Tahibacter amnicola: one gene and its partner. The main gene of each other region encodes a partner of the protein of the gene in region 2 in a complex. Links are inferred from orthologs where the notes say so. Each region holds a gene or a part of one and is shown on either strand. Other genes may lie near its edges. The genes, in order: accD and accC.

The links.
Region 1: the proteins of accC (region 2) and accD are in contact, whole or in part, in a solved structure (PDB 8UXZ), measured with the Escherichia coli proteins. The link is inferred for Tahibacter amnicola from one-to-one orthologs.

What each region holds. Positions count from the first base shown.
Region 1 is NZ_CP104694.1:5,011,532-5,014,633, reverse strand. What follows is about bases 320-3,102. They hold accD (acetyl-CoA carboxylase, carboxyltransferase subunit beta), read left to right. Parts: upstream 320-1,169; coding sequence 1,170-2,036; downstream 2,037-3,102. Other genes in these bases: folC (bifunctional tetrahydrofolate synthase/dihydrofolate synthase), read left to right, coding at 2,052-3,102; trpA (tryptophan synthase subunit alpha), read left to right, coding at 320-1,051. Also shown: trpB (tryptophan synthase subunit beta), read left to right, coding at 1-157; more of trpA, read left to right, coding at 233-319.
Region 2 is NZ_CP104694.1:903,903-907,133, forward strand. What follows is about bases 150-3,061. They hold accC (acetyl-CoA carboxylase biotin carboxylase subunit), read right to left. Parts: upstream 2,334-3,061; coding sequence 966-2,333; downstream 150-965. Other genes in these bases: prmA (50S ribosomal protein L11 methyltransferase), read right to left, coding at 150-803; accB (acetyl-CoA carboxylase biotin carboxyl carrier protein), read right to left, coding at 2,347-2,826; aroQ (type II 3-dehydroquinate dehydratase), read right to left, coding at 2,874-3,061. Also shown: more of prmA, read right to left, coding at 1-149; more of aroQ, read right to left, coding at 3,062-3,231. UniProt on the Escherichia coli protein: This protein is a component of the acetyl coenzyme A carboxylase complex; first, biotin carboxylase catalyzes the carboxylation of the carrier protein and then the transcarboxylase transfers the carboxyl group to form malonyl-CoA.

The DNA of each region.
Region 1 (3,102 bases), 4.1 Mb from region 2 along the record:
GGGCATCCTGGCTGCGCTCGAATCGAGCCACGCCATTGCCCAGGGCATCAAGCTGGCGCGCGAACTGCCGCGTGACCAGTTGGTGCTGGTGAACCTGTCCGGGCGTGGTGACAAGGACGTTCATACTATTGCCCGCCGCGAAGGCCTCACGCTTTGACCCCCAGGTCGGCGCCGGTGGAAGCCCGGGGCCGGCGCTGACACACTTGTCTCTTCAGCGGATGTACGCGCGCCGATGAACCGAATTGATCAACGTTTTGCCGAACTGGCCGCCGCGCGCCGTCGCGGACTCATTCCGTTCGTGACCGGCGGCGACCCACTGCCTGATGCGACCGTGGCGCTGATGCATGCGCTGGTCGCCGCGGGCGCCGACCTCATCGAACTGGGCGTGCCGTTCTCCGACCCGATGGCCGATGGCCCGGTGATCCAGCACGCTAATGAGCGCGCTCTTGCGAAGGGTGTGGGCCTGCGCCGCATCCTCGAATGGGTGGCTGAATTCCGTCGCTCTGACGCGGCCACGCCGATTGTCCTGATGGGATACCTCAATCCGATCGAGATATACGGCTTCGAGCGTTTTGCCCGCGACGCCCGCCAGGCCGGAGTCGATGGCGTGCTGCTGGTGGATTGCCCGGTGGAAGAGCTCGACACCGCCGCCCCTCTGCGCGATGCCGGGCTGAACCAGATTTTCCTGGCGGCGCCCACGACCGATGCGGCGCGCCTGGAGTCAATCTGCAACACGGCGCAGGGCTTCCTGTACTACGTCTCCTTTGCGGGCATTACCGGGGCGGCACGACTGAGCACCGAGGCGGTGCGCGAGAAGGTGGCCGCGATCCGCACCCGTGCCCGTACCCCGGTCGCTGTCGGCTTTGGCGTGAAGGATGCGGCCTCGGCGGCGGCGATCGCGCAGTTTGCAGACGCCGTGGTGATCGGCAGCGCCCTGGTGGAAACGATTGCCGGCAGCGAATCGGCGGTCGAGGCCTGCCGGCGCGCGACCGAGTTCCTGGCGCCGATCCGGACCGCCCTCGATGCGGTCGAGGGCGCCGACGCCGCCTGAGCGGACCGGACCCAGGTAGAATGGGTGTCGGATTGGGGTCGCTGCCTGCTGGCGCGATCCCTTCGGGTCGCAACGGGCGATGGTCGCGTGGACCGCGCCGACACGGAGAATCGATGCTATGAGCTGGCTTTCGAAATTGATGCCGTCGCGCATCCGTACCCAGGGCACGAGCAAAGGCAAGGTGCCCGAAGGGTTGTGGGAAAAGTGCGATGGTTGTGCGGCTGTCCTCTACCGTCCCGAGCTGGAACGCAATCTGGAAGTGTGCCCGCAGTGCGGTCATCACCACGCGATCCTGGCGCGCAAGCGGCTCAACGCCTTCTTCGACGATGGCACCACCGAGGAGCTGTTTGCCGACCTCGAGCCCGTCGATACGCTGAAGTTCAAGGATTCCAAGCGCTACAAGGACCGCATCGTCGCCGCACAGAAGCAGACCGGCGAGAAAGATGCCCTGATCGCCATGCGCGGCCAGCTCAAGGGCCGCCCGCTGGTGGGCGTGGCTTTCGAGTTCACCTATATGGGCGGCTCGATGGGGTCGGTGGTTGGCGAGAAGTTCACCCGCGCCGCCGAGCGCGCACTGGCCGACCGCGTACCGCTGGTGTGCTGGTCCGCCACCGGTGGCGCCCGGATGCAGGAAGGCCTGCTGTCCCTGATGCAGATGGCCAAGACGTCGGCCGCCCTGGCCCGGCTCCGTTCGGCGGGCATCCCGTATGTGTCGGTGCTGACGCACCCGACGACCGGCGGCGTCTCCGCCAGCCTGGGCATGCTCGGTGACCTCAACATTGCCGAACCCAAGGCGCTGATCGGCTTTGCCGGCCCGCGCGTGATTGAGCAGACAGTCCGCGAAACTCTGCCCGAAGGCTTCCAGCGGTCGGAATTCCTGCTCGAGCACGGTGCCGTCGACGCCATCGTCGACCGCCGCGAGATCCGCGACAAACTGGCCGACATCCTCGCGCTGCTGATGCGCCAGCCGCGGGTTGCCGCCTGATCCACCGGGGACGCCGTGCCGTATTCGCTGCAGGAATGGCTGGATTACCAGCAGAAGGTGCATGCGCTCGGCGTCGATCTCGGCCTGGCCCGTGCCAGCGAGGTCTGGCGCCGCATGGGCGCGCCGCGTCCGGCCGCAACCGTCGTCACGGTGGCCGGAACCAACGGCAAAGGTTCGACCGTCGCCCTGCTTGAAGCGATCTGGACAGCCGCCGGCTACCGGGTAGGTGCATACACCTCACCGCACCTGTTGCGCTACAACGAGCGCGTCCGCGTCGATGGCGCGGACGCCGCCGACGCATCACTCATTGCCGCCTTCGACCAGATCGAGCAGGCGCGCGAAACGATTCCGCTGACCTATTTCGAATTCGGCACGCTGGCCGCACTGTGGCTCTTCGCGCAGGCGGGGCTGGATGTCGCCGTACTTGAGGTGGGCCTCGGCGGACGTCTGGATGCCGTCAACATCGTGGATGCAGATGCGGTCGCGGTCACGACGATTGCGCTGGATCACCAGGATTGGCTGGGCAATGACCGCGACACGATCGGTCGCGAGAAAGCCGGTGTGGCGCGCCGGGACCGGATTGCGGTCGTCAGTGAGGCGCATCCACCAGACGGCCTGCTCCGGGCGCTGGCCGAGGCAGGAGCACGGGTCCACCGTGCCGGCGTTGACTTCCAGATGACCCCGGCCGCCGATGGCTGGCATTGGACCGGTGGATCGTCCCGCTACCGGATTCCGCCGCCCGCGCTGGCCGCGCCGTGCCAGCCGCAGAACATTGCCGGAGCGGTGGCCCTGGTTGATGCGCTGCAGTCGCGGATGCCAGTCCTGCCCGATGCCATCATCAAGGGCGTGGCGGCCGCACAGGTGGCGGGGCGGTTGCAACGCGTGCGGGTAGGTGACGGCGAGCTGGTGATCGACGTCGCCCACAACCCCCAGGCCGCCGGCGTCCTGGCCGAATGGCTGGCGCAGGAGCCGTCCCGGCCGACGATGGCAGTTTTCAGTGCGCTGGCGGACAAGGACATCGCGGGTATCGTCCGGCCACTGGCTGATCGGTTTGTCCATTGGCACC
Region 2 (3,231 bases):
AGCAGCTCGACGTCCTGGCCGGCGAGGATGCCCGACAGCGCAAAGGGATGGCCCGGCTTGATGCTGGCGGCGAACAGCGGCGCCAGCTCATCCAGCGGTCCGGCGAGAATATTGGCGACGAGGATATCCTGCGGCACCGCGGTGTAGTCCGCCGGCAGCATCAGCTCCAGGGCGTCCACAACGCCGTTGCGTTCGGCGTTGTCGCGGCTGGATTCGAGTGCCTGGGGATCCAGGTCGACGCCGATGACGCGCGCGGCTCCCAGTTTCAACGCGGCAATCGCCAGCACGCCCGAACCGCAGCCGTAATCGACCACGGTCTTGCCGTTGAGGTCGACGCCGTCGAGCCATTCCAGGCACAGGGCCGTGGTGGGATGCGTGCCGGTGCCGAAAGCCAGGCCCGGATCCAGGCGGACGATGACGGCGTCGGCGGCATCGTCCGGCGGTTCGATGTTCCACGGGTAGATCCACAGCCGCCGGCCGAACTGCATCGGCTGGAAGGTATCCATCCAGGCGCGGGTCCAGTCCTCGTCGGGAACATCCCGGAACTGCAATTGATCCGGCGCGATTTCCGGTACCAGGTCGGTGAGCACGTGCACCAGGCCGACGCGATCGCACACGATGTCGAACAGCGCCGCCAGCTTGATCGTCGGCCAGACCGGTGTCTCGCCGGGCATGGGCTCGAAAATCGGATGGTCTTCGGCGTCGAGCAGGGTGACCGAGAGCGCGCCCAGCTCGTTGAGCGCCGATTCGATGCGTTCCTGCTGATCAGCGTGGAGGGTCAGCGAGAGTTCGATCCATGGCATGGCAGTGGGGCTCTTGATGTTGCGCGATCCGTGCGAAGAACGTGCCGGAGTTGTCGGGTGAGGTGGTATGCGGGCGGGGATGGCGCGCATTGTGGCCCGAATGGCGCTGTCTGGCGACCGTTCGGCGAAGTTCGCTTCGCCGCACGGTCGCCAGACAAATCGTCAGCCCAGGGTGATGCCTTTCTCGCGCTGCTCGGCGATGCGCTTCTCCAGATAATGGATGTTCTGGCCGCCGGTCTGGAAGCCGACGTCGGCCATGATGCGCTGCTGCAGTGGAATGTTCGTCTTGACGCCGTCGATCACCATCTCGGCCAGCGCCAGGCGCATGCGCGCGATGGCGGTCGCGCGGTCGCGTCCGTGCACGATCAGCTTGCCGATCATCGAATCGTAGTTCGGCGGGATGCGGTAGCCGTCATAGATGTGCGTGTCCAGGCGTACACCGGGGCCGCCGGCACCCAGGAAGCGCTTGACCGTGCCGGGGCTCGGCATGAAGGTTTCCGGATCTTCCGCGTTGATGCGGCACTCGATCGCATGGCCGGTCAGGCGGATGTCTTCCTGGCGGATCGACAGCTTCTCGCCCGCGGCGATCAGCAGTTGCTCACGGACCAGGTCGATGCCCGTCACCAGTTCGGTCACCGGGTGCTCCACCTGGATGCGCGTATTCATCTCGATGAAGTAGAAGCGACCGGCCTCGAACAGGAACTCGAAGGTGCCCGCGCCGCGATAGCCGATGCGCAGGCAGGCCTCCACGCAGACCCGGCCGATCTCGGCGCGCTGTTCGTCGCTGATGCCAGGTGCTGGCGCCTCTTCGACGACCTTCTGGTGGCGCCGCTGCATCGAGCAGTCGCGTTCGCCCAGGTGAATGGCATTGCCCTGGCCGTCAGCCAGCACCTGGATCTCGATGTGGCGCGGATTCTCGAGAAACTTCTCCATGTACACCATGTCGTTGCCGAACGCTGCCTTGGCCTCGGACTTGGTCATGGTGATGGCGTTATGCAGATGCGCCTCGGTGTGGACCACGCGCATGCCGCGGCCGCCGCCGCCGCCCGCCGCCTTGACGATCACCGGATAGCCGATGTCGCGGGCGATGCGGCCGTTCTCGATCGGATCGTCGCCCAGCGGGCCGCCGGAACCGGGCACGCAGGGCACGCCAGCCGCCTTCATGGCCTTGATCGCCTCGACCTTGTCGCCCATCAGGCGGATCACGCCCGGCGTCGGGCCGATGAAGATGAAGCCGGATTTCTCCACGCGCTCGGCGAAGTCGGCATTCTCGGACAGAAAGCCGTAGCCCGGGTGGATCGCCTGGGCGTCGGTCACTTCGGCCGCGGCGATGATCGCCGGCACGTTCAGGTAGCTTTCCGCCGCCGGCGCAGGACCGATGCAGACGGATTCATCCGCCATGCCGACGTGCTTGAGGTTGCGGTCGACCGTGGAATGCACGGCCACCGTCTTGATGCCCAGGGCGTGGCAGGCACGCAGCACGCGCAGGGCGATTTCGCCGCGATTGGCGATGACGACTTTGTCGAGCATGGCGATATCCCGCTCAGCCGATGACGAAGAGCGGTTCGTCGAACTCGATCGGCTGGCCGTTGCTGGCCAGGACTGCCACGACCGTGCCGCTGATGTCGGCCTCGATCTGGTTGAACATCTTCATCGCTTCGATGATGCCCAGCGTATCGCCGGCCTTGACCTGCTGCCCGACCTTCACGAACGCCGGTGCGTCGGGATTGGGCGAGGCGTAGAAGGTGCCGACCATCGGCGAACGGACGACGTGGCCTTCCGGCAGCGTCTTGCCCGAGGCCGCCGGTGCCGCCGGTTCGGATGCCGCGGGAGCGGACTGGCCGGCCCGGTGCTGCTCGACGTGAACGTGGGTCACCGGCTGCTGCGGCGCGGCCATGACCGGCACGGCCCCGCGCGGCATGCGCGACAGGCGGACGACTTCTTCACCTTCCTTGATTTCCAGTTCGGCCAGATTCGACTCTTCCAGGATGTCGATCAGCTTCTTGATTTTGCGCAAGTCCACGGACGGATCCTCACGGGTGCGGACAACAGGGATGGAATGGGGTGTGATCAGAGCCGGCGCAGCGCTGCTTCCAGCGCCAGCCGGTAGCTGTCGGCGCCGAAACCGGCGATGACACCCACGGCGATATCCGAGAAATACGAGTGATGACGGAATGGTTCGCGCGCGTGCACGTTCGAAAGGTGCAGTTCGATGAACGGCAGGGCGACTGCCAGCAGCGCGTCGCGCAGGGCCACGCTGGTGTGCGTGAACGCCGCCGGATTGAACAGGATGAAGGCCGTGCCATCGGCCCGGGCCGCATGAATGCGATCGATCAGCGCATGCTCGGCGTTGGACTGGAAGCTTTCCAGCTCGTGACCGGCAGCCTGCGCGGAGGTGATCAGATCACCTACGATCGTCGCCAGCGTG